Regions from separate parts of the Hymenobacter saemangeumensis genome, predicted to be linked through region 1. Evidence: riboswitches for the same ligand, from Rfam matches in the RefSeq annotation. Region 1 holds a riboswitch; each other region holds the start of a gene.
The links. A riboswitch is a leader RNA that binds a small molecule or an ion and turns the genes downstream of it on or off. The one in region 1 is predicted to bind S-adenosylmethionine.
Positions count from the first base shown of each region.

Region 1 (3,228 bases):
GCCCCCGCTCACGGCAATACCCTGGCCCTCATCGGGCCCTTCACTGCCCCGTAGCATGACCCAGCCGACCTTGGCCGAATCCCCTGCATCGACGTACTTGGCAATGAAAGTATCCATCTCATTGGTACCAATCCATTGTTTGGCCCGGCTAAGGCCCTGCATCCGGTTCGGGCCAAAGCGAAATGGCGGGGAAGTGGCAATGCCCTCCACCGAGCCGGTGAGGTACACATTCGGGCCATCGATGGCGATGCTGCGGCCGACGTCGAGGCCGGGCCCGCCCGCCGCATAGGCCCAGTTGACCCGGGCCGTCGGCCCCGCATCGGTAAGCTTGGCCACCAGCACATCCTGAAAGTTAACGTTTACCGGAGCGGCCAAAACGATGCGGCTGAAAAGCCCTTGCATTGCCTCGGGCGCCTCCTGCGTTGGCGTACCGGTGCCAATCTGGCCCGTCAGGTAAATACTGTTGCCGCTCACCGCGATGCTGTGGCCGGTGTCGAAGCCGGTGCCGCCGCCCCCGTAGGCCCATATCCAGCGGCCGGTGGCGCTGCTCCACTTGGCCACGAATACGTCGGAGCCCCCCGCACTTGTCAGCTGGGTTGTGCCAAAGCGGACGGTTCCCTCAAAGCCCCCCGTCACGTAAACATTGCCGGCTCCATCCGTGGCCGTAGCCAGGCCCTTGGGCCCGGCCCCTTGCAGGCTGACGACGTTGACAACCCGCCGCCAGGCCGGGACCTGGGCAGCAGCAGATGACGACAGCAGCAGGCCCAGCCACAGCAGGCACAGCCCCGGCAGAATGCGGCTCAAAGCATGAGTATCCATGAAGAACAAGATAGGAAACGAAGTTGCGGCGCTCTCGCCAGGGTTTACAGTACTCAAAGCCTGCATCGCCAGTATTGCTGGAACTCAGGCCAACGCAGGCAGGCTCATACTATTATGCTCCCGGCTGGCCAGCCAGCCGGAGCGGCCTTGCTTTGGGGCCGGGGCAGGGCACAAGTTAGCCAAAGAGAGCCCCGCCCTAGTATGTTTCCCAAGCCCGGCCGTATCTTCGCCGTCGCTGCTATCCAGAAAGACCGAGGGACTGGGCCCGACGACGTCTTGGCAACCTATCGAGAGTAGGTGCCAACTCCCATTTCACCAAGCCCTTAGGTGAAAGAAGATGACAGCCGGAACCGTGCCTTGCCGCGCGGGTTTCTTTCTGGATGCACGCGCCTACGCCGTTACCTGACCCGAAAGAAATGTCCCACGCCTCCCCCACCGCCCTGCCCCACGCCCTGCCGGCCCCGGCCCGCCTGCCCGAGCTGCTGCGCCAGCGCCTGCTCATCCTCGACGGCGCCATGGGCACCATGATTCAGCGCCACCCCCTCACGGAGGAAGACTTCCGCGGGAGCCGCTTTGCCGACCACCCCCGCCCCCTGCGCGGCAACAACGACCTGCTGAGTCTCACCCGACCCGACATCATCAAGGGCATTCACGCCGAGTACTTCGCTGCCGGGGCCGACATGGTGGAAACCAATACCTTCTCGGGCACCACCATCGCCCAGGCCGACTATGGCCTGGAGCACATTGTGTATGAGCTGAACTTTGAGTCGGCCCGCCTGGCCCGTGAGGCAGCCGACGAGTACAGCACGCCCGACAAGCCTCGCTTCGTGGCCGGCGCCATCGGCCCCACCAACCGCACGGCCTCGCTCTCGCCCGACGTGAACCGGCCCGGCTTCCGCGCCGTCACCTTCGACGAGCTGGCCACCGCCTACCACGAGCAGGTGCGCGGCCTGGTAGACGGCGGCGTAGATGCCCTGCTCATCGAAACCATCTTCGACACCCTGAACGCCAAGGCCGCCCTGTTTGCGGTGCAGCAATTCTTCGACGAGGGCGGCCGGCCGGTGCCGCTGATGATTTCCGGCACCATCACCGACGCCTCGGGCCGCACCCTGTCGGGGCAGACGGTGGAAGCCTTCTGGAACTCCATCCGTCACCTGCCCCTGCTCAGCGTGGGCCTCAACTGCGCCCTGGGGGCCCAGCAGCTGAAACAGTACGTGGAAGAGCTGGCCCGCATCGCCGACGTGCACATCTCGGCCTACCCCAACGCCGGCCTGCCCAATGCCTTCGGCGGCTACGACGAGTCGGCCCAGGAATTTGCCGCCGTGGTGGAAGACTACCTCAGGGACGGCCTGGTGACGGTGGTGGGCGGCTGCTGCGGCACCACACCCCAGCATATTGCGGAGCTGAGCAAGCTGGCGGAGAAGTATAAGCCCCAGCCCCACCCCCCTACCCCCTCCCCTGTTGGGGAGGGGGAGCCCAACGGCAGTGGTACCGAACCGGCTCCCCTCCCCCGCAGGGGAGGGGTCGGGGGTGGGGCTACCCGCCTCGCCGGCCTCGAACCCTTCAACATCACGCCCAGCAGCCTGTTCGTGAACGTGGGCGAGCGCTGCAACGTGACCGGCTCCCGCGCCTTTGCCCGCCTCGTGCGCACCGGCGCCTACGAGCAGGCCCTGGCCGTGGCCCGGCAGCAGGTGGAGGAGGGCGCCCAGGTGCTCGACATCAACATGGACGAGGGCATGCTGGACTCGGAGCAGGTGATGACCACCTTCCTGCACCTCATTGCCTCCGAGCCCGACATCGCCCGGGTGCCGGTGATGATAGACTCCTCGAAGTGGAGTGTGCTGGAAGCCGGCCTGAAGTGCGTGCAGGGCAAGAGCATCGTCAACTCCATCTCCCTGAAAGAGGGCGAGGAAGCCTTTAAGGCGCGGGCCCGCACCGTGCGGCAGTACGGCGCGGCCGTGGTGGTGATGGCCTTCGACGAGCAGGGCCAGGCCGACACCCTGGAACGGCGCATTGCCATCTGCCAGCGCAGCTACGACATCCTGGTGAATGAGGTAGGCTTCCCGGCCGAGGACATCATCTTCGACCCCAACATCCTGACCGTGGGCACGGGCATGGAGGAGCACCGCCGCTACGCCCTCGACTTTATTGAGGCCGTGCGCTGGATTAAGGCCCACCTGCCCGGTGCCCTCACCAGCGGGGGCGTGAGCAACATCAGCTTCGCCTTCCGCGGCAACGACGTGGTGCGCGAAGCCATGCACTCGGCCTTCCTCTACCACGCCATCCGGGCGGGGCTCGACATGGGCATCGTGAACCCCAGCCAGCTGGCGGTGTACGACGAAGTACCAAAAGACCTGCTCGAGCTGGTGGAAGACGTGCTGCTCGACCGCCGCGACGACGCTACCGAGC
Region 1 covers NZ_BAABGZ010000013.1:677,634-680,861, reverse strand. Annotated here, with positions in the region: gene ABD919_RS07160 (hypothetical protein) at 1-819, opposite strand, end outside; SAM riboswitch class I at 1,055-1,163, shown strand; gene metH (methionine synthase) at 1,236-3,228, shown strand, end outside.

Region 2 (3,228 bases), on a different contig from region 1:
TCAGCTTCCAACTTTTACCGGAATGTAAGGCCTCTCAAGCGCGGTTTTGGGCAACCCTATTGGTCAGGCCCACAAACTCGGCTACGCCCAGCTGCTCGGCCCGCTTCTCAAAAATTGGGTCGGTAGTGGCTTCGGCAGGCATGCCAAAGGGCTTGAGGGCGTTGCGCAGGGTTTTACGACGCGTCTGGAAAGCCTGCTTCACCACCTGGAAAAACAGCTTCTCGTCGCAGTCCAGCCGCTCGGTGTCGTTGCGCGTCAGGCGCACCACGGCCGACTCCACCTTGGGCGGCGGGTTGAAGACGTGGGGCGGCACCGTGAACAGGTACTCAATCTGGTAGTAGGCCTGCAGCAGCACGCTCAGGATGCCGTAGGTTTTGGAGCCGGGCGGCTCGGCCAGGCGCTCGGCTACTTCTTTCTGAATCATGCCCACCACCTCGCGCACCTGCTGGCGGTTGTTGAGCACCGAGAAAAATATCTGGCTGCTGATGTTGTAGGGAAAGTTGCCGATGATGGCCAGGGGCTGGCCCGGGAACAGCTCGCCCAGGTTCTGCTTCAGGAAGTCGGTGGCAAAAATCCGGTTTTCCAGGGCCGGAAAATGCTGGCGCAGGTAGGCTACCGACTCGGTATCGATTTCCACCACGCTGGTGGTATAAGCCGGGTTTTCGAGCAGGTACTGCGTGAGCACGCCCATGCCGGGCCCGATTTCGAGTACCTGCTTTACCTCGTCGGGCAGGCGCAGCGCCGCCACGATGTTGCGGGCAATGTTGGGGTCGGCCAGGAAGTGCTGGCCCAGGTGTTTTTTGGGTCTTACCACGGGGTTAGGCTAGCGCAGCTGGGGGTGCGGCAGCGGCGCAAAGGTAGGCCCGGGTAGCGCGGAGTTTCACGCCGCGGCCGTGGGGGCATCTGGTACGAATAGCCCGTGGTAAGGCGGATTTCCACTCCGCGCCTGCTGGGATTTTCGGCCGGGTTACTTAATTCTTCCTCGGCCTTTTAAAAATCTGTTTATCGGCCTTTAAATCTTGCTTACCTGTCCATTTAGCGGAATGGAACTCAGCTTTACACGGGCTTTTGGAAAGAATAATTTGCAATTCTGAAATTCCCTCCTTTACCTTTGTTGCATCAATTCTTCCCGAAAAAGGATTGTTTTTATACAGAGGCGTGGAGAGACAGGCTCGACGAAACGCCGGCAACCAGCAGCGACAGACTGCAACGGTGCCAAGTCCTGGACATATAAAAACAAGTTGCCGTGGAAACCTCCAACAACTCCCGCCTGCTCCCTGCCACCGCTTTCGCTGCCCAGCGAATGTGTTGTTGTATGCAGTGCCCGGCCGTCTGTATGACGCCGGCAGCGGCCGGTTGTTGAGCTGATTCCACTCCCCTGCCGTCTGGCCTGTAGCTGCTCCGCGCTGAACCCAGCGCCGGCTGCCCACGCCTGTTCCCGTCTATTTCCGGCATAGCCTGCCCGTCGCCGTGCGCTGCGCACGCCCGGGCTCCCCTCATCTGGCTTCTCCCAACTCCCACCCGGGCGGGCCGCATCCTTTTTCATCATGCAAGTAGCATCTCAGGTGCTGGTCGACGACCTGCGCCGGCAGCTGGCGGGGCGCACCGCGGCCGAAACCCTGGCCTTCGTGGCCGAGGCTTTTCCCGGCAAGGCCGTGTTCTCCACTTCATTTGGGCTCGAAGACCAGATTATCACGCATTTAATCTTCTCACAGGATTTACCCATCCAGGTGTTTACCCTGGACACGGGCCGCAACTTCCAGGAAACCTATTCCACCTGGAACAAGACCCTGCTGAAGTACGAGAAGCCCATCGTCCCCTATTTCCCGCGTCAGGACAGCCTGGAGCAATTGCTGCAGGCCAAAGGCCCCAACAGCTTCTACGCCAGCGTAGAAGCCCGCAAAGAATGTTGCAGCATTCGCAAGTTGGAGCCCCTGGCGCGGGCCCTGGACGGGCAGCAGCTCTGGCTGACGGGCATCCGGGCCGAGCAGTCGGCCAACCGCCAGCACATGCACGCCGCCGAGTGGGACGCCGGGCACCAGCTGGCCAAAGTACACCCGCTGTTCGACTGGACCTGGGACCAATGCCAGGACTTCGCGCGCGCCCACGCCATTCCCGTCAACCCCCTGCACCAGCAGGGCTTCGTGAGCATAGGCTGCGCCCCCTGCACCCGGGCCGTAGCCGCGGGTGAAGACTTCCGCGCCGGCCGCTGGTGGTGGGAAGACCAGTCGGCCAAGGAGTGCGGCCTGCACAGCACCGGCAGTAAAGAATTAGTTAAAAGTTGAGAGTTAAAAGTTAAAAACTCACCTGGCTTTTAACTCTTCACTTTAAAATTTTAACTAATTCCAAGGCCAACAACCCGTTGATTTTCAACTACCCGGCCATAATAATTATTCCGATGAGTGACATACCCTCTTTAGACTACCTCGACCGGCTCGAAGCCGAGTCCATTCATATTCTGCGCGAAGTAGCCGGGCAGTTTGAGCGGCCGGCCCTGCTTTTTTCCGGCGGCAAAGACTCCATCGTACTGGTGCATCTGGCCCTGAAGGCCTTCCGGCCCGGCCGATTCCCCTTCCCGCTGGTGCACATCGACACCGGCCACAACTTCCCCGAAGTGCTGCAGTTCCGCGACCAGCTGGCGGCGGGGCTGGGCGAAAAGCTCATTGTTCGCCGCGTAGAAGACACCATCAAAAAACAGCGCCTGCGCGATGCTACGGGCAAGTTCCCGAGCCGGAATGCCCTGCAGACCTACACCCTGCTCGAAGTCATCGAGGAGTTTGCGTTTGACGCCTGCATCGGCGGGGCGCGGCGCGACGAGGAGAAAGCCCGGGCCAAGGAGCGCATCTTCAGCATCCGCGACGAGTTTGGGCAGTGGGACCCCAAGCGCCAGCGCCCGGAGCTGTGGAACATCTACAACGGCCGCATTCAGCCCGGCGAAAACGTGCGCGCCTTTCCTATTTCTAATTGGACGGAGCTGGACGTGTGGCGTTACATACAGCGCGAAAACATTGCCCTGCCGCCCATCTACTTCGGCCACCCGCGCACCTGCGTGGTGCTGCCCAGCGGGCAGCTGCTGGGCCTGAGCGAGCACCTGCACCTCGACGACGACGATGAGATTGTGCAGCGCCAGGTGCGCTTCCGCACCGTGGGCGACGCCACCTGCACCGCCGCCGTGGAAAGCAGCGCCGCCACCATCGACGACATCATCGCCGACCTGCTGCAGGCCAA
Region 2 covers NZ_BAABGZ010000068.1:23,046-26,273, forward strand. Annotated here, with positions in the region: gene rsmA (16S rRNA (adenine(1518)-N(6)/adenine(1519)-N(6))-dimethyltransferase RsmA) at 35-814, opposite strand; SAM riboswitch class I at 1,144-1,237, shown strand; gene ABD919_RS16275 (phosphoadenylyl-sulfate reductase) at 1,548-2,285, shown strand; gene cysD (sulfate adenylyltransferase subunit CysD) at 2,399-3,228, shown strand, end outside.
Region 2: linked by a shared signal. The riboswitch ahead of ABD919_RS16275 (phosphoadenylyl-sulfate reductase) and the one ahead of metH (methionine synthase) in region 1 are both predicted to bind S-adenosylmethionine.

Region 3 (3,228 bases), on a different contig from region 1:
GTTGGCACACACGATAAACCAGTCGGCGGGGTCGAAAAAGCAGCCGGGGCCGAACAGGCCGGGCCACCAGGCCAGCACGTCGGCGTTGGCCGTCAGGGCGTGGCACACCCACACCACGTTGTCGCGGGCCTCGTTCAGCCGGCCCCAGGTGCGGAAGGCGACGTGCGCGCCCGGCAGCTCCTCGCCCGATTCCAGCAGAAAGGGGCTGGGAAGCTCAAAAAGTTGGTCTTTCATAGCGTGTTCTGTTTGATTTTCACCGCAGAAGAAGCGCAGAAGCTGTTCTGTCTTCTGCGCTTCTTCTGCGAAAGGCTCCGCGTCTTCTGCGGTGAAAAAGCACTAGGCCAGCGCCGGCTCCTCCACCGTCACCGCCGCAAAGGCCTGCTCCAAATCGGCACGGATGTCCTCGAAGTGCTCGATGCCGACCGACAGACGCAGCAGGGTAGGCGTGACGCCCGACGCCAGCTGCTCGGTTTCGGAAAGCTGCTGATGGGTAGTGGCCGAGGGCTGGATAATCAGCGTCTTGGCGTCGCCCACGTTGGCCAGGTGGCTGACCAGCTTCAGGTTGTCGATAAATGCCGAGGCTGCTTCCTTGCTGCCGCGAATCACGAACGACAGCACGCCGCCAAAGCCGCGCTTGAGGTACTTGGTGGCCAGGTCGTGGTAGGGGCTGCTGGCCAGGCCGGGGTAGTTCACACGCTCCACCAGGGGGTGCTGCTCCAGCCACTCGGCAATGCGCAGGGCGTTTTCCACGGTGCGCTCCACGCGCAGGCTCAGGGTTTCCAGGCCCTGCAGGAGCAGGAAGGAGTTGAAGGGGCTGATGGCCGGGCCGAAGTCGCGCAGGCCCTCCACCCGCGCCCGGATGATGAAGGCAATGTTGCCGAACGGCCCGTTCTTGCCAAATACGTCGTTGAAAATCAGGCCGTGGTAGCCCTCGCTGGGCTCGGTGAACTGCGGAAACTTGCCGTTGCCGAAGTCGTAGGTGCCGCCGTCCACAATCACGCCGCCCACGCTGGTGCCGTGCCCGCCAATCCACTTCGTGGCCGACTCCACCACGATGTTGGCGCCGTGCTCCAGGGGGCGGAACAGGTAGCCGCCCGCGCCGAAGGTGTTGTCCACAATCAGGGGCAGGTCGTGGCGGCGGGCTACTTCGGCAATGCGCTCAAAGTCCGGAATGTTGAAGCCGGGGTTGCCGATGGTTTCCAGGTACAGGGCCTTGGTGTTGCCATCAATCAGCGCTTCGAAGGAGTCGGCATCGTCGCCGTCGGCGAAGCGCGCCTCAATGCCCAGGCGCTTGAACGCCACCTTGAATTGGTTGTAGGTGCCGCCGTAGAGAAAGGAGGTCGACACGAAGTTGTCGCCGGCCTGCAGGATGTTGTTGAGCGCAATGAACTGTGCCGCCTGGCCCGAGCCCACGGCCAGGGCTGCCACGCCGCCCTCCAGGGCTGCCACGCGCTGCTCAAACACGTCGGTGGTGGGGTTCATCAGGCGGGTGTAGATGTTGCCGAACTCCTTCAGGGCAAACAGGTTGGCGCCGTGCTCCGCGTTTTTGAACACGTAGGAGGTCGTCTGGTGAATGGGCACGGCGCGGGAGCCGGTAGTGGGGTCGGGCTGCTGGCCGGCGTGGAGTTGCAGGGTTTCGAAACGAAGGGCTTGCTTAGACATGATGATGCGAGTTTGAGAGAGGGAAAAACCCAAGAAATGATGGTGGAAAAAGCGCTTCACAGCTTGTTTAGGCTGTTTTTGTGCGCAATCAGAACCCCAGGGAAAGCCCGTGCTGTTGGGAGGGCTGCGGGCAGCGCAAGCCATGCAAAGGCCTGCGGCTGCCAGGGTCAGCCATCGATAAAACCAGAAAGTAGGGGTGGGGCTAAGCCGGAATCAGCCTAGCAGCAACAGCACGGGCTACAACAGCACATTCGCATGCGTGCCGAAGTAGCAGCCTGGCCACACGGAGCCAAAGCACAAAATCCCGGCATTACCATAGTGCGCAGCACAGTGGTCAACGAGGGGACGAAAAAAGCGGAAACAGGGGAGTTTGCCATGGCACTCGTTTCATATTTCCCACTACAGCCGGGGCTGGTGGGTAGGACGTGGCACCTTTCGCGCGGTCGATGGTTGCCAGCGGGTCAGGGAGCCTAGTCTCTCGCCGCTTCTGTATAAAATCTGAAAAACTTTCCCGCCGCGAGCGGGAGAGTACCCATTAGGTAGGGCAAAGGTAGAAGAGAAAAATTGAAACGCGCAAGCAACGCAGCTGAGAATTTTTCATCTCTCCTCAATAAACGCAAAAAAGCCACCCTGAAACAGAGTGGCTTTTCTCACCTTTTTTCTGCAAAAAAGTACCTAGAGACTAGGTATCGTTAACACCTGGCCGATTTCAATGTGGTCAGGGTTATTTCCGATTGTGGCCTTGTTGGCCTCATATATCTGTCGCCACTTGGCTGCGTCGCCGTAGTGGTTTTTAGCAATTTTAGAGAGCGAGTCGCCGCTAACAACCGTATACGTGGTCCCATTGTTTTCGGTTTTGTTATTTCCGAAAAAATCGGTGCCAGCGCCTGGAGCTGCCTGCGGAGCGGCCGGTTGTACGGGCTTTTCTTCGCCTTTGTTATTGAGGAAATCAAAAAGTCCCATGGGTCTTCTTCTGGTTAAATTGAAGAGAAATTCGACTGAACCTCCACCGTGCGGCGGCTGAACCGGACCCATTTACGGGGGCAAATTAACAAAGTTTCTGGAAAAACCCTTTTTTTTTCTTCACGTAAGCCGAAAAGCCGAAGCATACCGGTTCTTTCCTTTCACACAATTATGCCCTCTCCAATGAAAACCAAGCCCTTTTCTCCTTTCCATTACCTCGCAACTTTTTTGCTGCTGCTGTCTTTTCTCACCATTTCCTGTGGCAACGACAAAGGCAAGGTGGAAGGTGTAAACATGCTTTACGGCACCGATAGCAAAGTATGGAAAACCAGCAAAGAGCTCGATGCCTCCGGCGATAAAGTAAAGCAGACCGACGACCAGAAGGAAGAGCGCCTGCAGATGTTCGCCAATGGCACCTTCACCCTGACCCGGCCATCTGGCGCCATGAGCGGCAATTACACCTTCGACCAGGCCGGCAAAACCATTACCCTCACACCTAGCGGTTCGGCGACCAGCATGACTTTCACGGTAGAAACCCTGACCGACGACAAGCTCACCCTGGTTGGTACTGATGGCTCACGAATGCTGCTCAAAGCGGATTAG
Region 3 covers NZ_BAABGZ010000012.1:25,974-29,201, reverse strand. Annotated here, with positions in the region: gene metX (homoserine O-acetyltransferase MetX) at 1-234, opposite strand, end outside; gene ABD919_RS04260 (O-acetylhomoserine aminocarboxypropyltransferase/cysteine synthase family protein) at 337-1,662, opposite strand; SAM riboswitch class I at 2,047-2,160, opposite strand; gene ABD919_RS04255 (LysM peptidoglycan-binding domain-containing protein) at 2,338-2,625, opposite strand; gene ABD919_RS04250 (hypothetical protein) at 2,809-3,228, shown strand.
Region 3: linked by a shared signal. The riboswitch ahead of ABD919_RS04260 (O-acetylhomoserine aminocarboxypropyltransferase/cysteine synthase family protein) and the one ahead of metH (methionine synthase) in region 1 are both predicted to bind S-adenosylmethionine.